4 regions of the Streptomyces albidicamelliae genome follow, and region 2 is predicted to be linked to each of the others. Evidence: riboswitches for the same ligand, from Rfam matches in the RefSeq annotation. Region 2 holds a riboswitch; each other region holds the start of a gene.

Region 1 (5,712 bases), 5.5 Mb from region 2:
GGGCGGCTGGACCTACCTCCAGGCCGGGGCCCCCGGCCGGGCCATGCAGGCCCTGCGCGTGCAGGTGCCGTACGGCTCCCAGGGCGACATCGTGCGTGTCCACCCGGGCGAGGAGTGGCTGTACGTCCTCAAGGGGCGGCTGCGGCTGCGCCTCGGGGACACCGCGCATCTGCTCGCGCCCGGGGACAGCGCGCATTTCGACTCGCTCACCCCGCACCGCCTCGCCGCCGAGGGCCACGACGGCGTGGAGCTCCTGTTCGTCCACACCCTGCTGCAGAGCCCCACGGCCACCCTGTGCCTGGGCCCGCTGACCGGAGAACTGCTATGAGTGACTTCGAGGAGAAGTTCCCCCGTTCCCTCTGGATCCGGCTGATCATCTACATCGCCCTCGGCCATGTCCTCGCCGCGTTCCTCTACCTGCTCTTCGCGGTCGGCGCCAAGGGCTGACACGATGGGCCCGGAGTCGCCGGCGCCGGGCCCCCTGTCCCTCAGTTGAGCAGCCGCGCGCGCAGGCGGTCGCGGGTCCCGGCGGAGAGACCGAGGCCCTTCTCCAGGTAGGCGTCCACGCCGCCCCAGGTCTCCTCGATGCTGTCGAACGCCGCCTCCAGGTACTCGGCGCGCGCGTCGAAGAGCGGGCTGAGCAGCTCCATCACCTCGGGCGTGTACGCGCTGTCCTGGCTGCCGCTGCGGCGGACCTTGTAGCGCCGGTGCTTGGCGTTGGACTCCAGGTAGTCGGTGACGATCGCCTCGCGCTCCACACCCACGGCCAGCAGCGTGACGGCTATCGAGATGCCCGCGCGGTCCTTGCCGGCCGCACAGTGCATCAGCGCGGGCACACTATCCTCCGCCAGCGCGTGCAGCACCCGGGAGTGCTCGCCGGTGCGCTGCTTCACGATCGTCCGGTAGGAGGCGATCATGCGGTCGGCGCCCTTCCCGCCGTCCAGGATCGCGCGGAGCTGGTCGAGATCGCCGTCGCGCACCATCTTCCAGAACTCGGCCCCGTCCGCCGGGTCGCTCAGCGGCAGGTTCACGTTCCGCACGCCGGGCAGCTCGACGTCGGGGCCCTCCAGCTTCTGGTCGGCCGCGTTGCGGAAGTCGAAGATCGTGTGCAGGCCCAGCGTGGTGAGGAAAGCCGCGTCGGCCGCGGTCGCGTGCGCGAGATGACCGCTGCGGAACAGGACTCCCTGGCGCACCCGCCGTCCGTCCACGGTGGGCAGCCCGCCCACGTCACGGAAATTGCGCACACCGGCCAGCTCCGGCTCGGTCGACGGGACCTGCTGCGTCACGGGGGCTCCTCGCGGTCGGCCCCGCCGGCGCGGCTCGCCGACGGGCGCTCCGTCGACCATACGACATCACTTTCCTCAGGCAATGAGTTGTCCACAGGCGTTGCCACCAGGGGCGACGGAGCCTGATGATGTTCGCGCTTGAGCGGATCTGTTGACACCTGTGAGGTCTCGATGGTGGTTGTCGCCGAAGACGGTCGTACCTGGCTCCTGTCGGGGCCCACCAGCAGTTATGCCCTGCACCTCACCGCGGCCGACGAGCTGCTGCACCTCCACTGGGGGCCGCGGATCGCGCTCGCCGACGCCGAGGCGCTGGCCGCGAACCCCCTGCCCGGCTACTGGCCCTTCGAGTCCCCGCTCGACGGCCGCGAGGAGTACCCGGTCGAAGGCGGCCCCCGCTTCGTCCGCCCCGCCCTCTCCGTGCGCACCGGGGAACGCCGCGGCACCGAATGGCGCTTCGTGTCGTACCGGACCGCCGCCGAGGGGGAGGAGCTGCGGCTGCTCTTCGACGACGACGGCCTGGCGATCACCCTGCACCACCGGATGCGCGGTGACGTGGTCGAGCGCTGGGTGACCGTGGCCAACGGCGGCCGGGCGCGCGTGGAGCTGCTGCGCGCCGACGCCGCCACCTGGACCCTGCCCGACCGCGAGGGCTGGCGGCTGTCCCAGCTGCACGGCCGCTGGGCCGCCGAGTCCCGGCTCACCACCGCTCCGCTCACCCACGGCGAGAAGATCATCGGCAGCCGCCGCGGGCACACCGGCCACCAGCACCTGCCCTGGGTGGCGCTCGACACCGACGCCACCGAGGAGCACGGCGAGGTCTACGGCTGCGCGCTCGGCTGGTCCGGCTCCTGGCGGATAGCCGTGGCCCAACTCCCCGACGGGCGCGTCCAGATCACCGGCGGCGCCGGATACGACGACTCGGGCCTGCTGCTCCTGGAGCCCGGCGGCTCGTACACCACCCCGGTCTTCGCCGGTCTGTGGAGCGACGGCGGGTTCGGCGCCGCGAGCCGCACCTGGCACGCCTACCAGCGCGCGTACGTCGTCCCGGACGCGGAGCGGGACCGGCCCGTGCTCTTCAACTCCTGGGAGGCGACCCACTTCGACATCTCCGAGGAGCAGCAGACCGCCCTCGCCCGCCGCGCCGCCGAGATCGGCTGCGAGCTCTTCGTGGTGGACGACGGCTGGTTCGGTGCCCGCACCGGCGACCGCGCCGGGCTGGGTGACTGGACCCCCAACCCCGACCGCTTCCCGCACGGTCTCAAGCCGCTCGCCGACCAGGTGCACGGCCTCGGCATGCGGTTCGGCATCTGGGTCGAGCCCGAGATGGTCAACCAGGACAGCGACCTCTACCGGGCCCACCCCGACTGGGTGCAGTACCAGCAGGGCCGCAGGCGGACCGAGCTGCGCAACCAGCTCGTCCTCAACCTGGCCCGCGAGGACGTCCGGGAGCACCTCTGGCAGCAGCTGGACGCGCTGCTCACCAGTACCCCGATCGACTACGTGAAGTGGGACTTCAACCGCTGCTTCACCGACGCCGGCTGGCCCGGCGAGCCGTATCCGCAGCGCCTGTGGATCGATCACGTCCACGCGCTGTACGCCCTGCTGGACCGGCTGCGCGCGGCGCACCCGGGGGTCGCCTTCGAGTCCTGTTCGGGCGGCGGGGGCCGGATCGACCTCGGGGTGATGAGCCGTACCGACCAGGTGTGGACCTCCGACAACACCGACCCGCTGGACCGGCTCGCCATCCAGCACGGCTTCAGTCAGATCCACCCCGCGCGTGTGATGGCCGCCTGGGTCACCGACAGCCCGAACACCCAGCTCAACGGCAGGGTCAGCTCGCTGCGGTTCCGATTCGTCAGCGCCATGGCGGGCGTGCTGGGCGTCGGCGGAGACCTCACGGCGTGGAGCGCGGAGGAGCTGGCCGAGGCCAGGGGCTGGGTGGAGCTCTACAAGGAGATCCGCCCGGTCGTGCAGCGGGGCGAGCTGTACCGGCTGCGGCCCCCGGCGGGCGGGCTGAGCGCCGTCCAGTACGTCCTCGGGGACGAGACGGTGGTCCTCGCCTGGCTTCAGGCGCAGAGCTACGGCGAGCCGGTTCCGGCGGTGCGGCTGCGCGGACTCGACCCGGCAGGATCGTACGAATGCCGCGAATCAGGCGAAGTGCACCGAGGTGCCGTACTCCTGCACCATGGCCTGCGTACGGGGCTGAAGGGTGACCTGGATGCGACGGTTGTCCGACTCCGTCGCATCTGAACGTTCCAACCCGATTGGCACTTCAAGTCCAACTCGCCAGCAAATAAACGGACGTGGTGGGACTCCCTGTGAGGGGCGTCATATCGTGACCGTATGTCGCGCGGCATGTCCACGTAATTCCCGTGCCCTACAGGGAAATCGAAGGGACCCGGAGGGCGGGAATGCACGGAGGGTCACCGGGTATTCCCGCCTTCGATCTTGCGAATAGGGAACGGCGGGAACCGATCGCTTGTTTCCGCCCTCCCCGCTCGCTTACGTTCGCCACCAATCCGGACGGAACGCCGAATCCTGCCGCCGCCCGGAGTTCCCGCACAAATGACCCGTGTTCGGCAGGAGCGGGGGACCCACCAGGCACGACCGCCTGTCCCGGTTCTCGCGACAGGCCAGGGGTGAAGCCGCGCACCGCACGGCCGGGCGACTCCAGCCCGAACCCGGCAGCTGACCTCGCAGGCGTCGGAGAGGAATGCGCCATGCCCGCGAAGGGTAAGCACCGACGTCCCAAGACCCCGCGTTTTTCCCGCTCCATCGCCGTCGCCGGAACGGGTGGCGCCGCCCTGGCCCTCCCGCTCCTCGGGGCCACCGGAGCGCACGCCGCCCCCACGGCGCAGGCCGTCTCCGGAAAGGCCGTGCAGTCCCTTCCGGCCGCGGCGAAGAAGTCCACCGCCGAGGCGGACGCGACGGCACGCGTGTACACCGTCAAGGCCGGCGACTGCCTCGCGACGATCGCCGACCGGCAGCACGTCGGCGGTGGCTGGCACCGCCTCTACGACGACAACCGCCGGGCCGTCGGCGACAATCCCGCGCTGATCCACCCGGGCCTGAAGCTCACGCTCGGCGAGCAGGCCACCCGGACCCGTACCGAGCCCGCCGCCCCGCAGCGCACCTCGGCCACCCCGAAGACCCCGGCCCCCGCGAAGCCCTCGGCCCCCGCGAAGACCCCGGCCCCCGCCAAGGCCTCCCTCGCCCCGCGGCAGGCCTCGGCGGCCAAGCCGGCGGAGTCCGCCGCCACGACGACCCCCGCCGGCTTCACCCTCCCCGTGGCCGGCGCCACCATCGGCACCGCCTACCACACGGCCGGCAGCATGTGGTCCAGCGGCTACCACACTGGCGTCGACTTCGTCGTACCGACCGGCACGCCCCTCAAGGCCGTCGGCGCGGGCACGGTCGTCTCCGCCGGCTGGGGCGGCGCCTACGGCAACCAGGTCGTCATCAAGCTCGCCGACGGCCACTACGCCCAGTACGGCCACCTCTCCCAGCTCTCCGTCTCGGCCGGCCAGGCCGTGACGGCGGGACAGCAGATCGGCCTGTCCGGCGCCACCGGCAACGTGACCGGCCCGCACCTGCACTTCGAGATCCGCACGACGCCGGACTACGGCTCCGACATCGACCCGGTCGCCTACCTCCGCGAGCACGGCGTCCCCGTCGGCTGACCCGGCCCGCACCCGAACCACCTGCCTGACACGCCACCGAAGGCCGGACCCCCGATCCCCGGGTCCGGCCTTCGGTATTCCCGGTTGGCAAACTCTTTAAAGGTGTCCCATCTCACCGTTCGTCAACCCCTGCCTACGGTCGCGTAGGTCACATCCGAAGGTGAATCATGGTCCGACGTGGCAGACGATTCGAAGAGTGACAACAGATCAGTGATCGGGTCGTACGTGGCGGTGGGGGACAGCTTCACCGAGGGCGTGGGCGATCCCGGTCCCGACGGGGCGTTCGTGGGCTGGGCGGACCGGTTCGCGGTACTGCTCGCCGACCGGCGTCCCGAGGGCGACTTCCAGTACACGAACCTCGCCGTGCGGGGGAAACTGCTGGACCAGATCGTGGCGGACCAGCTTCCCCAGGCCGTCGAACTCGCCCCGGACCTCGTGTCCTTCTGCGCCGGCGGCAACGACATCATCCGCCCCGGCACCGACCCGGACGAGGTGGCCGAGCGGTTCGAGCGCGCCCTCGCCCCGCTGGCCGAGGCTGCGGGCACGGTGATGGTGACGACCGGGTTCGACACCCGTGGCGTCCCGCTGCTCAAGCACCTGCGCGGCAAGATCGCCACGTACAACGGGCACGTGCGCGCCATCGCCGACCGGTACGGCTGCCCCGTGCTCGACCTGTGGTCCCTCAAGTCCGTGCAGGACCGCAGGGCCTGGGACAGCGACCGGCTCCACCTCTCGCCCGAGGGGCA
Region 2 (5,712 bases):
GTTCTGGTCCTTGATGGCCTTGATGGTGTCCGAGACCCGGTCCACGTCCCGGTCGGTCGGACCGCGGCCGCTGGCCACCAGGCAGACGCGCTTGGCGCCGCCGGCCAGCCCGGCGGCGGCCGCCTGGGAGGCCTCGTCCGGCTTGAGCCAGGTGTACTTCAGGATCTCGGCCTTGGAGCCCAGCCGCTGGGAGCAGTAGGAGCAGTCCTCCGGGCACAGGCCGGATTTCAGGTTCACCAGATAGTTGAGTTTCACCCGGCGCCCGAACCAGTGCCGGCGCACCTTGCCGGCCGCGGCCACCACATCGAGCAGGTCGTCGTCGGAGGTGGCCAGCACGGCGAGTGCTTCCTCGCGGGTCGGCAGCTCGCGCCGCAGCCCCTTGTCCACCAGCGTGTTCAGCAGGTCCATGAGGTCCGATCCTGGCCTACGGGACCGCCCCTGGCCAAGGAGACTTTGCACAAGCCCGACAGTTCTCCGTGTGGGTATCGCCACACAGTGGGCGGCCGGACGGCCCGCTAGGGTCTGTGCGCTACCTACAAAAGCACCGGAGGGGTTCATGGCGTTCGGGTGGATCGACGAGCAGGCGCAGGCGCGCCGCCGCGCCGGACTCGTACGGACCCTGCGGCCGCGCCCCGCCGACTCGCCGCTGCTGGACCTGGCGAGCAACGACTACCTGGGCCTGGCGCACCACCCCGAGGTGACCGAGGGCGCGGCGCGGGCCGCCCGCACCTGGGGCGGGGGAGCCACCGGTTCACGTCTGGTCACCGGCACCACCGAGCTGCACGCCGAGCTGGAGCGCGAACTGGCCGCCTTCTGCGGATTCGAGGCGGCCCTGGTCTTCTCCTCCGGTTACGCGGCCAACCTGGCCGCGGTCACCGCGCTCGGCCCGCACGGCTCGCTGATCGTCTCCGACGCGGGCAACCACGCCTCGCTCATCGACGGCTGCCGGCTCGCCAGGGGTGCGACGCAGGTCGTCGGGCACGGCGATCCCGAGGCCGTGCGCAAGGCCCTGGCCACGCACGAGGGGACGGCGATCGTCGTCTCCGACACCGTGTTCTCGGTCGACGGGGACCAGGCGCCGCTGGCCGAACTGGCCGCGGCGTGCCGGGAGCACGGCGCGGGCCTGGTGGTGGACGACGCCCACGGTCTCGGTGTGCTGGGCGAGGGCGGACGGGGCGCGCCGTACGCGACCGGTCTGGCCGGTGCCGAGGACGTGGTCGTGACGGCCACCCTGTCCAAGTCGCTGGGCAGCCAGGGCGGGGTGGTGCTCGGCCCGGCCCGGGTGATCGGCCATCTGGTCAACGCGGCCCGGACATTCATCTTCGACACCGGTCTGGCGCCGGCGGCGGCGGGTGCCGCGCTGGCCGCGCTGCGGCTGCTCGTCCGGGAGCCGGAGCGCGCGGCGCGGGCCCGGGAGGTGGCTTCGGAACTGCACGCACGGCTGACCGCCGCGGGCCTGGAAGCGGTACGTCCGGACGCCGCGGTGGTCTCCGTGCGGGCACCGTCCCCGGAGCAGGCGGTGCGCTGGGCGGCCGACTGCCGTACGGCGGGTCTGGCCGTGGGCTGCTTCCGTCCTCCTTCCGTGCCCGACGGCATCTCACGGCTGAGGCTGACCGCCCGGGCCGACCTCTCCGGGGCCGAGATCGAACGCGCTGTACGAGTGATCGGCGAGACGCGACCATGAGTCGGCGTGACACGGCCGGGCGTCGCCGCGAGGGGATGTGATCAGAGGCGGGCGGGGTCTTGGCGGATCACGGGAGCGTGGTCACGAACCCCGCCCAGCTCTCGGGGGAGAAGAGCAGCGCGGGTCCGGCCGGGTCCTTCGAGTCGCGCACGGCGAGCAGTCCGGCCCAGGGGCCGGTGTGCGGCCGGGCCGTCTCCACGCAGTTGTTGGCTCCCGTGCTGTGGCTGCTGCGCAGCCAGCTCACGTCGTGCAGGTCGGTACTGGCAGGGACGTTCCGAGGCAGAGCGGTCATGGTGCCTCCTTACGCGCCGTCACCTATCCCGGCGATGTAGTCCAACGAGTCCTCGGGTGAAAGGGCTTGGTCCTGAAGGGACTTGAAGGCCTGCGAGTAGGCCACCAGGTCTTCTTTCCGTTCGAGGTAGAGGCTACTCGTCAACTGGTCGACAACAACCACATCCAGATCAGAAGTGCTCGGAAATGAGAAGATAACGAAAGGCCCGGTGAGGCCGACATGCGCTCCGGCGCCGAACGGCAGTACCTGGAGCCGTACTTGGGGCAGCCGGGCCGCCTCCTCCAGCCGCTCCCGCTGCCGTGCCATCACCTCGGGACCGCCGACCTCGCGGCGCAGCACCGCCTCGTCGAGCACCGCGCTGAGCTCCAGCGGCGGGTGCGAACGCAGCACGTCCTGCCTGGCCAGACGCACCTCCACCAGCGCGTCCAGGTGCTCCTCGTCCAGGTCGTTCACGGCCGCCCGGGTCACCGCGCTGGCGTACTCGGCGGTCTGCAGCAGCCCCGGCACGACCGTCGTCTCCAGGGTGCGCATGGCGCTCGCCTGCGACTCCAGACTGATGAAATCCCGGTACGTCGGCGGCAGCACCCCGCGATAGGCGTGCCACCACCGGTTGCTTCCACCGGCCTCCTCCGGCCCCGCCAGCATCAGCAGCAACTCGCGCAAGTGCCCGTCCCGCACCCCGTACGCGTCCAGAAGTAACCGCAGATCGGCCGGTTTCACACCGCTCGCGCCGGTCTCGATGCGGCTCACCTTCGACTGGTGCCAGCCGACCAGCTGCGCCGCCTCCCCGCTCGTGAGCCCCGCACCGGTACGCAGCGTGCGCAGTTCGGCGCCCAGTTTGCGGCGGCGCACCGCGGGACCGTTCTGCATGGGCTCCTCCTTACTCCTTATGGACCGCCCGAATACGGCTGCGCGTCGCAGAGTTCACCGCTTCGGGCGACAGATATATGCATATCTTGGTGGATCGCTCCCCGTGACCGGCCCGGTGATGGCAGTCTGGCGACCAGCACCAGTCCGGGACCGTACTCGAACCATCCGCTCCATGTCGGACTGCGGTCCCGTGGGAAAGGGACGACGTCGCCATGGCAGACCATCTGGAAGCATCCGTCACTCTGCCGAGCGATCCCGCCTCGGTCGCCGCGGCCCGCACCTACGTGGTGGGGACGCTCGCGGAGTGGGGCCTTCCGTCGGACACCGACGTGGCCGACACCGTCCGGCTCATCGTCTCCGAACTCGCCACCAACGCCGTACAGCACACCTTCGGACAGTCACCCACCTTCACGGTCGACATCGCGCTGGACCGTGACGAGCACCTGCGCATCGGCGTCACGGACAGCCATCCCCGCTTCCCCAAGAGACTGCCCGCCGCCGTCCAGCAGGACAACGGGCGCGGCATGGTCATCATCCGCTGCCTCACCGCCGAGTGCGGCGGCAAGCTCCGCGTCCGCCCGACCCGTGAGGGGGGCAAGACGGTCTTCATCGAGCTGCCGTGGGCGCTGCCGGTCGAGCCGGTGACGGCCGGAGGGCAGCAGGAGCCGTAGCCCGGCACGGGCGCCAGAACGCCGCGACGCCCCGGCCGAGGCCTCCGAGGAGGCCTCGGCCGGGGCTGGACACCCGTGTCCGGGACGCCGCTGTTCGCGCTGATCCTCCGTGCGCCGGCCCCGAGCCGCCCGCGGACTCCGGGCGGGCGCCCAGGCGGCACTGACGGACCCTTGGGCCATGGGAGGAGCGGACCCGCCGCCGGGGCCGCTCCTGCCGTGACGTCGGGTCAGCTCACCCGGCCGTACCACACGCTCTTCGTCCAGATCTTCTGCAGCCGCACCACGTCACCGGTCCTGGGCGCGTGCCAGATCTTGCCGTGACCGGCGTAGATGCCGACGTGGTAGACGCTGGAACCGGAGTGGAAGAACACCAGATCGCCTGCCTTGCGGCTCCTGGCCGAGATGTGGTGCGACTTGTTGTACTGCTGGGCGGCGGTGCGCGGCAGCTTCTTGCCCGCCTTCTTGAACGAGTAGAGCGTCAGACCCGAGCAGTCGAAGCGCCGCGGCCCGGTGGCCCCGTACTGGTACGGAGCCCCCTTCTTGGAGGCCGCGATCTTCAGTGCCTTCGTCGCGGTGGCCGCGGTGGTCGCGGCCGAGGCGTCGGTGGCGAGGCCGGGCACCGCGATGGAGCCGCCGACGGCGGCGAGTGTCAGAGCCGAGGCCGTGCCGGCCCGGGCCATCAGCGACGGGACACGATTGAGCGCAGACATGCGCAACCCTTCGTCAGCCGCCTGTGAAGGATGACCTGTCGGATTCGGGCTGGCGAAGTTGCCCGGCCGCGTTGCCGCGGCTTCACCCCAAGGGCTGCTCGGAACATCCGGCCGTCCGCATCCAGCGGACGAACATCCGTTCCGGCGACCCGTCTAGCTTGGGTCCTCCACTCCTGCCGATCCACTCCTGTCGACCGGTCATCCGGGCGGCGGCAGGACTCGGCGTCCGCCCGGATCGCCCCGCCGCCGTGGCGGGGTCTTGTCGTCAGACAGGGATCTTCACTCACAGGTGTCCGAAAATCCCAATGGAATCGGGGATTTGTGGCGTTACTCACCACTCACCCGTTCGGGTGGACATTGCTCTGTTCGAGACGTCGTCAAGTCCCGTTCGTAGCCCCCGACCTGGGGCGGAGCACGTGCCGGGGCACCACGGACCGGTCCCGCGCGCAAGCCGGGAGCGTCAGAAAATCATCTGGATATACCTCGGTCGGCGGACAGTCGTTCGGGCCGTTTCAACTCCGGCCCGAACGGCGCGTCGACGCCCGGGCCCGCGCGGGCCCCACGCGCGTCCGGATCAGCCGACGCCGTCGGGCGGGAGCGCGACGCGAGCGGTGCGGCGCTCGCCGTCCAGCACCCGCAGGGCCCGTGCCAGCGTGTCCCCGTGCAGCTCCGTCTCGCCCCGCGCGTGCATCAGCGCGAGCGCGTCACGCAGCTCCGCCGCCTTGCGCACCAGGGCCTGCGCGGCCCGCAGGCCGGGGTAGGTGGCACCGTCGCGCGCGGGGTTGATCCGTCCCAGCAGGTCGGCCGCCTCCAGGTAACGGTCGATCAACTCGCCCTCCGCCCGGGTCAGCGCGGGCAGCGGCGGCAGTTCCGGAGGCAGCATCGGGCGCTCACCTCGCGTCCGGTGCGCCGGGCACCTCGCGGCGGCTGGGCACGACACCGTCCACCAGGCCGTAGGCCAGGGCCCCGGAGGCGTCCAGGATCAGATCCCGCTCCAGGTCCCGGTGGACCTGCTCCGCCGTGCGCCCCGTGTGCGCCGTGAGGATCGTCTCCGTCAGTGCACGGGTCCGGGCCAACTCCCCGGCCTGGATCGCGAGGTCGCTGGGCTGCCCCCGCACCGGCTCCGGCAGGGTGGGCTGTTCGAGCACCATGCGGGCGCTCGGCAGCGTGAACCGCTTGCCGGGGGTGCCGGCCGCGAGCAGCACCGCGGCGACGGAAACGGCCTGCCCCAGGCAGTACGTCGCGATGTCGCAGCCGACGTACCGCATCGTGTCGTAGATCGCCGTCATCGCCCCGAAGGAACCGCCCGGGGAGTTGATGTACAGCGTGATGTCCCGGTCGGGGGCGGCGTGTTCGAGGTACATGAACTGCGCCGTCACGTCGTTCGCCGCGGCGTCGTCGACCGGTGTGCCGAGGAAGACGACCCGGTCCTCGAAGAGCTTGCCGTACGGATCGAGAGTGCGCGCGCCGCTGCCGACGTGCTCG
Region 3 (5,712 bases), 2.3 Mb from region 2:
GCAGGCCGCCGCCGGCGCCGGTGTCGAAGGTGGCGACGGACGTCCAGCCCTTGCCGATGACGGTGGCTCCGTCCAGGCCCTTGCCGAAGTCCTCCCCGCCCTTGCCGAAGTCGTCGCCGCCCCGGTGGGCGTGCTCCCGCCCCTTGGGGCCGTCCTGGTCCTCGGTGACCTTTGCACCCTTGGGCGGGGTGAAGTCGAAGGTCGAGGCCGTCGGCTCGGCGAAGGAGACCTGGGTGAAGCCCGCGTCGAGGACGGCGGCCCCGCCGCTCCTCGGCGTCAGCGTGAACTTCAGCGGCGTACCCGTCTTCGCGTCCACCGCGATGCTGATCGCACCGACCGTGCTGCCGGACTGCTTGGGCTTGATCAGCAGCTTGTAGGCGTCGCGGCCGGCGACCCGCATGGTGCCGTCGACGGTGACGGACGTGGTGTCGTCCACCGACTTCAGCGCCTCACCGGCGAAGTCCTCGGGCGTGGCGGGCGGCTTGGCCCGGTGGGCCTGGCCCGAGTCGGCCGCCGTGGAGTGGTAGACCTCGTTGCTCTTGCTGTCGTAGCCCCAGACGTCCTTGCCGTCGTGGATGAGGCTGTACTCGGCACCCCGCTCCAGCAGGGAAAGCTTCTGCCGGTCCGGGCCGTCGGCCGCCACGCGCAGGGTGTGGCTGCCGCTGACCAGCTCGGTGAGCTTGGACTGCGGGTCGGCGGAGGAGCCGTCGCCGGAGCCCGGGGCCGCCCCCGAGGCGAGGCTGTTCTCCAGGCCGCCGAGGTCCGGCAGGCCCAGATCGGTGTTGATCTTCACGGTGCCGGACAGCTGCTGCGTGTCCGACTTGGCCATCTTCTCGATGAGCTGCTGTGCGCTGATCCTGGGCAGGTCGGGGTCGCCTGAGTCGGCGAGTGCCGGGACCAGCCCGATCGTGGCCGCCGCCACCCCCACCACCGCGACCGGTACGGCGTACCGCGCGGCCTTGCGCCGGCCGGAACGCGCGTCCTCGTCCCGCGCCGCGCCCGCTGCGTCGTCGGATTCGTACGGTGCCATGTGTGCGTTACCTCCGTCGTCGGCGGCGGCTGTCCTCACGCTGGTCCACCTGAGCCGCCATTCTCACCCGAATCGGTGAGGAGTGGTGATTTCCGTGGTGTCCATCTGACCAAATCGGCCGTGAGGAAGCGTCAGACTGCGGCAGCAACTCGGTGTACGCCTGCGGTATGACACGTGGGGGCGGCGTCTCCCCCTACCCGTAGGGGTCGGCACCGCTTTCCCTGGGGGAGGGACCGTCCAGGGTGCCGCTCCGAGGGCGCCGCTCTGTCGGCACCCTTCCGTGGGCGCCGTTCTATGGACGCCCTTCCGAGGGCGCCGTTCCGCGGGGCCGGCGGCCGCTCCGCAGGCGCCGTTCCCCATGCCCGGCCGGACTAGCCGGCGCGGTGCACCACCGCGTCGCACAGCTCGATCAGCGCCGCCTTGGCATCGCACTCGCGCAGCGGCGCCAGCGCGGCCCGCGCCTCCTTCGCGTAGCGGATCGTGTCCTGGCGGGCCTGCTCCAGCGCGGGGTGGGCACGCAGCGCGGCCAGCGCCTCGGCGTGCCGGGCGTCGTCGCTGAGGTCGGAGTCCAGCAGCTCGCACAGCGCGATGTCCTCGGCCAGTCCGAGCCGGGCGGCCCGCTCGCGCAGCCGGAGCACGGGCAGCGTCGCGATGCCTTCGCGCAGGTCGGTGCCCGGGGTCTTGCCGGACTCGTGGGAGTCGGAGGCGATGTCCAGGACGTCGTCCGCGAGCTGGAAGGCGACCCCGAGCCGCTCGCCGTACTGGGTGAGCACGTCGACGATCGTCTCGTCGGCGCCGGACATCATCGCGCCGAACCGGCAGGAGACCGCGACCAGCGAGCCCGTCTTGCCGCCGAGTACGTCCAGGTAGTGATCGACCGGGTCGCGGCCGTCCGTGGGACCGGCCGTCTCCAGGATCTGGCCCGTGACCAGCCGCTCGAACGCGAGGGCCTGCACCCGGACCGCCTCGGGGCCGAGGTCGGCGAGGATCTGGGAGGCCCGGGCGAACAGGAAGTCGCCGGTCAGGACCGCGACGGAGTTGCCCCAGCGGGTATTGGCGCTGTCCACGCCACGGCGCACGGCCGCCTCGTCCATCACGTCGTCGTGGTACAGCGTGGCGAGGTGGGTCAGCTCCACGACGACGGCCGAGGGCACGATCCCCGGTGCGTAGGGGTCGCCGAACTGGGACGCGAGCATCACGAGCAGCGGACGGAACCGCTTCCCACCGGCTCGTACGAGGTGCTGCGCGGCCTCCGTGATGAACGGGACCTCGCTCTTGGTGGCCTCGAGCAAGCCTTCCTCGACAGCCGTCAATCCGGCCTGGACATCGGCTTCCAGAGCCTGGTCCCGCACGCTCAGCCCGAACGGCCCGACGACGGTCACGAGGGGTCTCCTGTCTGCTGGTGTCTGCTGGCGCTTACGCGGTTTGTCGATAGGTCGCTGCCATCACTCAAGTCAGCGTATCCGGTCCTCTTTCGATCACCGATAGCGCCCACCGGTCCAGCCTGGGCGGTATCGGATCATGACCGGTATGGTTTTGATCGGTTGGTAAGAACGGATATTTATCGACTTAACAGGAATCCGTGCACTTTGTCGCGAACCGCGACGTGAGCGGAGTAATACCGACGCCACCCCGCGAGCACCTTCGAGTGCCACGCGACCACCCCTGGAGTACGCCGGGGGCGCGCCGGGAGCGGCAACCCACTCGGACGCAACGGACACAACGGGCACATCGGGCGGGCAACGACCCCCGTCGTCCATCCGGGCACCCCCTTCCCCTCGTCGCCGCACTTCGCCTCTTCACGTGCCGCGGCCACCACCACAACGACCGGCGCCACGTCACGGGTTCCGCCAAATGCCGCCTCAGCCGTAAATCACCTGAATCCCTCATGTCTGATTTGCATTATTTTGCTATTTCGTGAGTTGGCTCACTCGGGCGGAGGAACCACCCTCACCCACCGACACCCCCTTCTCCCCTTGCCCTACTGGCGAGTTGAGAGTTGGCAACCGCAAAGGATCAAGCGTCTCAAAAGCCACAGACCAAGGTCAAATAGGGTGTTGTGTGAATCCGGTACTTGTTCCCGACATGTGCTCTCGCATACGTTCCGGGCCGTCGGGCGGACGCCTAATCCTGCCGCCGCCCGCGTAACCCATCGACGAACTCATTTCGTACGGCAGGAGCGGGGGACCCAGGTAAGTCATCGCCGTACCGGTCGGCACACGTCGCACCGGAACGGCTGGGGTGAAGCCGTGCCTCCCCAGGGCACGGCCGGGCACCTCCCCGCCCGAACCCGACAGCTCACCTCGCAGGCGACGGAGAGGAACTTCCCCATGCCTGCTGCCGCTCAGCCCCGCCGCACCCGGAACAACCGCCTCGTCCGCACCCTGGCCGTCCTCGGGACCGGCGCCGCCGTCCTCGCCCTGCCGCTCGTCGGCGCCACGAGCGCCGCCGCGGCCCCCACCACCGCCACGACGGTCTCCACCACCCCCGCCGGGTACCCGAACAACCTCGACGGCTGGATCCGCGAATCCCTCGCGATCATGGCCGAGAAGAAGATCCCGGGCACCTACAACGGCATCTACCGCAACGTCATGCGGGAGTCCTCCGGCAACCCCAACGCCATCAACCTCTGGGACTCGAACGCCGTCAAGGGCACCCCGTCCAAGGGCCTCCTCCAGGTCATCGACCCGACCTTCGCGACCTACCACGTCGTCGGCACCTCCTTCGACCCCTACGACCCGGTCGCGAACATCACCGCCGCCTGCAACTACGCGGCCGCGCGGTACGGCTCGATCGACAACGTCTTCGGCGCGTACTGACGGACGGGTCCGGCCCGTACCGGCGGACGCACCGGGCACGTTCCGGCGGACGTGCCCGGCGCGCACCGGCGGCGGACCGGAACCCGTCCGGCATCCGCACCCGACGCCCGGCGGACCGGAGCGCACCGGCACCTGACGGACCGGCGCGCACCGGCCTCCGGCCGAACGGAGCGGTGCCGAAGGGCCGGTCACCCGGCCGGGAAGAGTCCTTCGAGGACGACGGCCACGCCGTCGTCCTCGTTCGACTCGGTGACCTCGTCGGCCACCGCCTTGAGTTCGGGGTGCGCGTTGGCCATGGCCACGCCCCGCGCGGCCCAGTCGAACATCGGGATGTCATTGGGCATGTCCCCGAAGGCCAGCGCGCGTTCCGGGCCCACGCCGAGCCGCTCGGCGGCCAGCGCGAGCCCGGACGCCTTGGTCACCCCGCGCGGCTGGAGCTCCACGGTGCCCGGCCCGGACATGGTGACGGTCGCCAGCGAGCCGACCGCCGCGCGCGCGACCGCCGCCAACTCGTCGTCGCACAGGGTGGCGTGGCGCAGCAGGACCTTGCTGATGGGCTCGCACCACAGGTCGTCGCGCCGGCCCACCCGGAGGGCGGGCAGCGTGGGATGCGGCATCAGATAGCCGGGCTCGATGAGGGTGAGCCCGTCCACCCCGTCCTGGTCGACGGCCGCGAACACCGGGCCCACCTCCGCCTCGATCTTGCCGAGCGCGGTCTCGGCCAGCTCCCGGTCCAGCCGGACCGACCACAGCAGGCGGTCCGCCGCGGCGTCGTAGACCTGAGCACCCTGTCCGCACACCGCGAGCCCGGTGCAGCCGAGGTTCGCCAGCAGCGGTCGTACCCGCGGAGCCGGCCGGCCCGTCACCACCAGATGCCGGGCGCCCGCTCGCGCCACCCGCGCGAGCGCGGCGAGCGACCGGTCGGAGACGGTGTCGTCGCCGCGCAACAACGTCCCGTCCAGGTCGGTGGCGATCAGTGCATATGCCGGGGTGGGTGCCATGATCAGAGAATACGGACACCGCGCCCCGCCGACTCACCTCTCTCGCCACGTACTTACGTGCTGCTCGGCCCCAAGTGGCGTACCCCGCACCATCGATGGCCGAGGCACACCTCAGCCGTGCCGCGCGCCGGGTGCTCCGCCAGGCGCGGGCAGGCGATCTCCGTGCCGCGCGCGAAGCGCATCACCGGACCGCCGTACGAGGACGCCGCCGGAAGCCCCGGTGAGGTCCGGGCCGGGCACCGAGAAGACACAGCCGGGGCCGAGCCTGGGCGTGCGGCGCCTCAGCGCGACCGGAGCTGCGGGAGGCACAGTCCCAAGAGCTGCGAGAGGCACTGCCCAAGACACGCATCTCAGCCGTAACGTGTGGCGCGACCACATGGAACGCATCGCCATGCATGGCTCGGATGAGAGTGAGGCAGTACCCCCATGCCCCCCTTCGACGTCCCCGAGGGCGACCCCTTCGGCCCGCACAACCTTCCCTACGGCGTGTTCTCGCCCTCCGGCAGCACGGAGCGCAGGGTCGGCGTCCGGCTCGGGGACCACGTGCTCGACGCGGGCGCCGCGGCCGCCGCGCTCGGCTCGCCGCACCACTCGCTGCTGGCGCAGCCCACCCTCGACGCGCTGCTCGCCGCCGGGCGCGCGACCTGGTCCGACGTGCGGCGCGCCCTGACGGAGTGGGTGACGTCGTCCGCGCACCGGCCGACGATCGAGCCGCTGTTCCACCCCCTGTCGACGGTCACCCTCCACCTGCCCTTCCAGGTGGCCGACTACGTCGACTTCTACGCCTCGGAGAACCACGCCCGGAACGTCGGCCACATCTTCCGTCCGGACGCCGAGGACTCCATCACCCCCAACTGGAAGC
Region 4 (5,712 bases), 2.6 Mb from region 2:
CCTCGCTCGCGTTCCTGCGGCACCGCGGCCGGCAGGGACGGGCCCGGGCCGACTTCGTCGTGCGCGAGCGGGAGTTGCTGACGGAGCTGTGGCGGCGCCGGGAGCTGGCACGCCCCGCCCTGGAGTACGCGGCGCGGACGCTGGCGCCGGCCCGCCCGCCGTACGGCGCCCCGGCACCCCACTGGTACGCCGGGTACCCGGCGGGCCCCTACTCGGCGTACAACCCGTACCGCACCTGAGCGCGGGCCCGGCCGGCCCGGGCGCCCGCCGGCCGGGAGGCCGGTCCGGCGGGGCCGGCGGTGGGCGCGGTGTCAGGCCGACGCGTCCGTCAGTTTCTTCAGGTCGTCGTCCGTCAGGGTCAGGCCGGCCACGCCCAGGAGGTCCGGGAGCTGTTCGACCGTGCGGGCCGAGGCGATGGGGGCCGTGATCGTCGGCTGGGCGGCGAGCCAGGCCAGGGCGACCGTGGCGACCGGGGCCCCGTGGGCGGCGGCGATCTCGTCCAGGGCGGCCAGGACCCGCCCGCCGCGCTCGGACCGGGCGTACTTCGCGCCCGTGCCGGCGCGGGGACTGTCGACGGTCGTACCGGGGCGGTACTTGCCGGTGAGGAAGCCCGCCGCGAGGGAGTAGTAGGGCACCGCGGCCAGGCCCTCGCGGGCGGCCAGGTCCTGCAGCGGGCCCTCGTAGGTGTCGCGGGAGACCAGGTTGTAGTGCGGCTGGAGGGCGACGTAGCGGGCCAGGCCCTCGCGGTCGGAGAAGTCCAGGGAGGCCCGCAGCCGCTCGGGGCTGATGTTGGAGGCGGCGATGTGCCGGACCTTGCCCGCCCTCACCAGCTCGTCCAGCGCGCCGATGATCTCCTCGACCGGCACCTCGGGCTTGTCGAAGTGCGTGTAGTAGAGGTCGATGCGGTCGGTGCCGAGACGGCGCAGGGAGGCGTCGGCGGCGGCCTTGATGGTGGCCGCGGACAGGCCCTGGTACTCGGGGTGCTGGCTGACCTTGGTGGCGATGACGACGTCGTCGCGGTTGCCGCGGGCCTTGACCCACTTACCGATGATCGTCTCGGACTCGCCGCCGGAGTTGCCCTCCACCCAGGCGCTGTAGCTGTCGGCGGTGTCGACGAAGTTGCCGCCCGCGGCGGCGTAGGCGTCGAGCACGGCGAAGGAGGTCTGCTCGTCGGCGGTCCAGCCGAAGACGTTGCCGCCGAGGGAGAGGGGGAAGACCTCGAGGTCGGAGGAACCGAGTGTGCGCAGAGAAGTCATGGTCCAAGTCAACGCCGACGGCGAATGATCTCTTCCGCCGTCGGCGCCGGGTTCCCGCGAAAGGGTGTCAGGGGGTGAGGCCCTTGCCCCGCAGCCAGGCCATGGGGTCGATGCCCGTGGCGTCGCCGCCCGGGTGGACCTCCAGGTGGAGGTGCGGGCCGGTGACGTTGCCGGTCGCGCCGACCCGGCCGATGAGCTCGCCGGTGGAGACCTTCTGGCCGACGGAGACGCTGATCGAGGACTGGTGGCAGAACCACAGCTCGGTGCCGTCGTCCAGGGTCAGGACCGTGCGGTAGCCGTAGGAGCCGGCCCAGCCCGCCTGCGTGATCGTGCCGCTGTGGATGGCCTTGATGAGGGTGCCCGTGGGGGCCGCGAAGTCGAGGCCGGTGTGGTACCCGGAGGACCACATCGAGCCGGCCTGGCCGAACGTCGAGGTGATCGTGTACGAGGACGTCGGCAGGGTGTACTGCTTGGCCAGTTCGGCCAGCCGCTTCTCCTCGGCCGCCTTCTTGGCCTCGGCCTGCGCCTTGGCGGCCGCGGCCTCGGCCTTCTCCTTCGCGGCGGCGGCCTTGGCGGCGGCTTCCTTCTCCGCCTTCGCGGCCGCGTCGGCGGTCAGCTTCTCGGCGGTGGCGAGCCTGGCGGCGGTGGCCTTGCTCTCGGCCTGGCCCTTCTGCTGCTCGGCCTGGGCCATGATCCGGCTGCGCAGGGCCTCGCCCGCGTCGGTGTCCTGCTCGCTGCCGGCGGAGGTCACCCCGACGTCGCTGAGCCCGGTGGCCTCGGAGGTCTTGGCGGAACCGTCGTCGAAGAGGGAGCCGACGTTCGGCAGGTCCGGCAGGGAGATGGAGACCGGCGGCTTGCCGGTGTTGGCGCTGGCCATCCCGCCCGCGCCGACCGCAGCGATCACGCCGACGCCGAGGACGGTGGAGCTGCGGGCGAACCCGCCGCGCTGCTTGGCCACGCGGTGCCGCCCGCGGACCGGGGTGAGGGACTCCTCGGTGGGGTTCCACTCCTCCCAGGGGCCCTCCTCGGCACGGTAGGAGGCGTAACCGAAGGTCTCGCTCTCGGCTTGAGCCGGTATGAACGGGACTTCTGGGGCAGGCCGGTTGGACGCCACGCGGGCGCGCTCCTTTCCTTCCTCCGCCTACCGGGTTAGCTGACGGGTTCGGAGCAGGAAGGTCTCCTACGCGCGTATACCCGGCGTGGACTCAAGGGAGTTCACCCAGGCAGCCGCGTGATTCACCCCAGGGTGGTGGTTCCCCGGTTCCCTTACGGGATTCGGCGCGTGCGCACGGAGCCGTCGCGGGTGACGGCTGGGACGACCGCGCTGCGTTATCGAACGTTAATAGACCCGCGGGGCACTTTCCAAGCCGTTCGGCTTGATCATTAACCTTTTCCGCCGTGGACTTAAGCGCTGCCATCCTTGCAAACCGGGCGAGTTGGCCGCGATTCAGGAGTCACAGAAGTTTTGATGGTGACTCAGATGCCCTGCGCTCGGCGCTCGTCCGATCACTGTCGGTGAACGGTGCCCGGACCGGGCCCGGGAAACACTCAGGGCCGGAATCCATGAACTGGATCCCGGCCCTGAGCCTTCAGTAGCGGGGACAGGATTTGAACCTGCGACCTCTGGGTTATGAGCCCAGCGAGCTACCGAGCTGCTCCACCCCGCGTCGTTGTGTCTTCAGCATACGTCATGCACGGGACCATGAGCCAATCGGTTTCCCGGGGCCCCTTTCCGGCGTGCCGCGGGGCGGGGCCGGTCAGGCCGTCAGGTGGGCGTTCGGGGCCTTGGCGAGCGCCTCGAACTCCGGGAGCACGACGACCTCGGCCCCGCCGTCGCGCAGGACGCCCGTGCCGTCGGCCCCGGCCACGAAGGTGTCCGGCTCCCGCCAGGCGGTGACCACCCGGCGCGCCCCGGACCGCAGGATCAGCTCGGCACAGGGGGCGGGGCGGGAGGCGCGGCGGGCGCAGGGTTCCAGGCTGCTGTAGACGGTGGCGCCGGGCAGTGCCGGGTCGGCCGGGTCGATCCTGGCCAGGGCCGCCTCCTCCGCGTGGACCACGGGGTCGCCGCCCTCCCGGGAGTGACCGCGGGCGAGCTCGGTGCCGTCGGCGGCGACCACGACCGCGCCGACGCTGAACGCCGTCTCCGAGGGCGGGCACTGGGCGGCGAGCTCACAGGCGGTGCGCAGCCAGCGGCGGTCGGCGGCGGTGGGGACCGGGCCGGCGCCGGGGGCGGTGGGCTCGTACCGCATGAGGACGACGTCCTCGATCCGGCGGGTCTCGACCAGACGGAGCCGTCCGCCCTGGTACTCCCCGGGGCCGAACAGCCGCGGGGCCGCCGGGTCGCCGACCAGGAGCGGGGCGAGGACCAGCTGGAGTTCGTCGGCGAGGCCCTGCGTCAGGAGCTGGGTGTGCACCCGGCCGCCGCCCTCGACCATGAGGCGTTCGACCCCGCGCACGTCGTGCAGGTGCTCCAGCAGGGCCCGCCAGTCGAGGTCGGCGCCGAGCGCGACGACGTCCGCGGTGTCCCCGAGGAGGCGGGAGGCCACTTCGGCGCCCTTGTCGGTCGTGCAGACCAGCTTCTCGCCGCCGGTGTGCCAGAAGTGGGCCCCGGGGTCGAGGTCGCCGGTGGCGGTGACCGTCACCTTCAGGGGGTAGGCGGGCCGGCCGGACGCCACCCGGGCGGCGCGGCGCTCGGCGGAGTTGACCAGCAGCCGCGGGTTGTCGGCGCGAATGGTGCCGGCGCCGATCAGGATGGCGTCGACGGAGGCCCGCACCGCGTCGACCCGGTCGAAGTCGGCCGGGCTGGAGAGCAGCAGCCGATCGGGGCCGGTGTCGTCCAGGTAGCCGTCGAGGGAGACGGCGGCGGACAGCAGTACGTACGGCAGGGGCATCGGCGTACTCCCTCACGGTGACCCGGCGCACCTCACCGGATCTTGGTTCAACTTTGAAACAAACTTACACTGACAGCATGACGACCCGCTGGCTCACCCCCGAGGAGCAGCGCGCCTGGCGCGCCTACATGGCCGCCTCCCGCCTCCTGGAGGACGCGATCGACCGTCAGCTCCAGCAGGAGGGCGGCATGCCCCACCTGTTCTACTCGGTGCTGGCCAACCTCTCCGAGGCGCCCGAGCGGCGGCTGCGCATGACCGACCTCGCCGAGACGCTGAAGATCACCCGCAGCAGGCTGACGTACGTGGTGACGCGGCTGGAGCGGGACGGACTGGTGCGCCGGGAGGACTGCCCCTGGGACAAGCGCAGCAGTCTCGCGGTGCTGACCGACGCGGGGACGGCCGTGCTGGAGCGTACGGCACCGGGGCACGTCGACACGGTGCGCGCCACCCTCTTCGACCGGCTCACGCCGGAGCAGGTGGGGCAGCTGGAGGAGATCTGCACGGGGATCGCGCGCGGGCTCCAGGGGGCGGACGACGAGCGGCCGACCACCGAGGACGTGCCGTGGCGTCGGCGGTCCTCGCCCTGCTCGGGAGCCCAGCCGGAGCCGCCGGCGGGACGCGCCCCCGAAGGTCGTTGATTTAACTTTGAAGCATGCGATAGGGTCCCGGCCGAGCGTCTGCTTCAAATCTGAAACAGACGGGACGACACCGGAGGCCCGTATGCCCGACACCCCCGCCGCCACCCCGCGCGCCCGCGTCCGGGTGCCGCTGCGCTTCCCCGACGGCTACAGCACCGACGCGGAGCTCGTCACCTTCCACGGGCTCACCGACGGCCAGGAGCACGTCGCCGTCGTCCTCGGCGACCCCGGCCCGGTCCCGCTGGTGCGCCTGCACTCCGAGTGCCTGACCGGCGACGTCTTCGGTTCGTCCCGCTGCGACTGCGGCCCCCAGCTGCGCGAGGCCGTCGAGCGCATCGCCGAGCGCGGCGGCGTCCTGCTCTACCTCCGCCAGGAGGGACGCGGCATCGGCCTCTACAACAAGCTCGACGCCTACGCCCTCCAGGACCAGGGCCTCGACACCTACGAGGCGAACGCCGCCCTCGGCCTCCCGGAGGACGCCCGCGACTACACGGCCGCCGCGCAGATGCTCGCCGCCCTCGGCATCGGGGAACTGGACCTGCTGTCCAACAACCCCGACAAGGCCGGGCAGTTGCGCGCCCTCGGCGCCGTCGTCCGCGACCGGGTGCCGACGGGTGTCTTCACCACGGCCCACAACGTCCGCTACCTCCGCGCCAAGGTCCTGCAGACCCAGCACACGCTGCCCCTGGCCGAACTGCACGAGCGGAACGAGCGGAACGAGCGGAACGAGCTGAGCCCGGCGGGATGAGCCGGGCCGGACGGGCCCGAGAAGCCACGGACAACTGCAGGTGCAGTACTCTGCCCGCAGTGGTGTCAGCGCGTACTGCAGGGAGCCGTGACCCGTGGTGAGACGGAACGACCAGCGGCGCGCCGCGCTCGTGGACGCGGCGATCGAGGTACTGGCCCGGGACGGCGCCCGTGGGCTGA

What was found. Region 2 has a riboswitch for cyclic di-AMP ahead of N8I86_RS06940 (C40 family peptidase). Riboswitches for the same ligand answer to the same signal wherever they lie in the genome.
Region 1: linked by a shared signal. The riboswitch ahead of N8I86_RS31475 (M23 family metallopeptidase) and the one ahead of N8I86_RS06940 (C40 family peptidase) in region 2 are both predicted to bind cyclic di-AMP.
Region 3: linked by a shared signal. The riboswitch ahead of N8I86_RS17355 (transglycosylase SLT domain-containing protein) and the one ahead of N8I86_RS06940 (C40 family peptidase) in region 2 are both predicted to bind cyclic di-AMP.
Region 4: linked by a shared signal. The riboswitch ahead of N8I86_RS18790 (M23 family metallopeptidase) and the one ahead of N8I86_RS06940 (C40 family peptidase) in region 2 are both predicted to bind cyclic di-AMP.

The regions. Positions count from the first base shown of each region.
Region 1 covers NZ_CP106795.1:6,955,757-6,961,468, forward strand. The annotation lists gene N8I86_RS31455 (helix-turn-helix domain-containing protein) at 1-328, shown strand, start outside; gene N8I86_RS31460 (DUF6126 family protein) at 325-447, shown strand; gene N8I86_RS31465 (tyrosine-protein phosphatase) at 489-1,286, opposite strand; gene N8I86_RS31470 (alpha-galactosidase) at 1,458-3,536, shown strand; cyclic di-AMP (ydaO/yuaA leader) riboswitch at 3,847-4,002, shown strand; gene N8I86_RS31475 (M23 family metallopeptidase) at 4,007-4,966, shown strand; gene N8I86_RS31480 (SGNH/GDSL hydrolase family protein) at 5,177-5,712, shown strand, end outside.
Region 2 covers NZ_CP106795.1:1,482,901-1,488,612, reverse strand. The annotation lists gene bioB (biotin synthase BioB) at 1-408, opposite strand, end outside; gene N8I86_RS06960 (8-amino-7-oxononanoate synthase) at 557-1,684, shown strand; gene N8I86_RS06955 (DUF397 domain-containing protein) at 1,752-1,976, opposite strand; gene N8I86_RS06950 (helix-turn-helix domain-containing protein) at 1,986-2,846, opposite strand; gene N8I86_RS06945 (ATP-binding protein) at 3,059-3,517, shown strand; gene N8I86_RS06940 (C40 family peptidase) at 3,745-4,227, opposite strand; cyclic di-AMP (ydaO/yuaA leader) riboswitch at 4,231-4,384, opposite strand; gene N8I86_RS06935 (hypothetical protein) at 4,802-5,110, opposite strand; gene N8I86_RS06930 (ATP-dependent Clp protease proteolytic subunit) at 5,118-5,712, opposite strand, start outside.
Region 3 covers NZ_CP106795.1:3,765,774-3,771,485, forward strand. The annotation lists gene N8I86_RS17345 (LolA family protein) at 1-1,030, opposite strand, end outside; gene N8I86_RS17350 (polyprenyl synthetase family protein) at 1,402-2,412, opposite strand; cyclic di-AMP (ydaO/yuaA leader) riboswitch at 3,174-3,357, shown strand; gene N8I86_RS17355 (transglycosylase SLT domain-containing protein) at 3,361-3,849, shown strand; gene N8I86_RS17360 (HAD family hydrolase) at 4,038-4,850, opposite strand; gene fahA (fumarylacetoacetase) at 5,277-5,712, shown strand, end outside.
Region 4 covers NZ_CP106795.1:4,082,551-4,088,262, forward strand. The annotation lists gene N8I86_RS18780 (PrsW family intramembrane metalloprotease) at 1-239, shown strand, start outside; gene N8I86_RS18785 (aldo/keto reductase) at 312-1,256, opposite strand; gene N8I86_RS18790 (M23 family metallopeptidase) at 1,324-2,370, opposite strand; cyclic di-AMP (ydaO/yuaA leader) riboswitch at 2,380-2,547, opposite strand; tRNA gene N8I86_RS18795 (tRNA-Met) at 2,850-2,923, opposite strand; gene N8I86_RS18800 (dihydrofolate reductase family protein) at 3,014-4,147, opposite strand; gene N8I86_RS18805 (MarR family winged helix-turn-helix transcriptional regulator) at 4,225-4,785, shown strand; gene N8I86_RS18810 (GTP cyclohydrolase II) at 4,868-5,533, shown strand; gene N8I86_RS18815 (TetR/AcrR family transcriptional regulator) at 5,628-5,712, shown strand, end outside.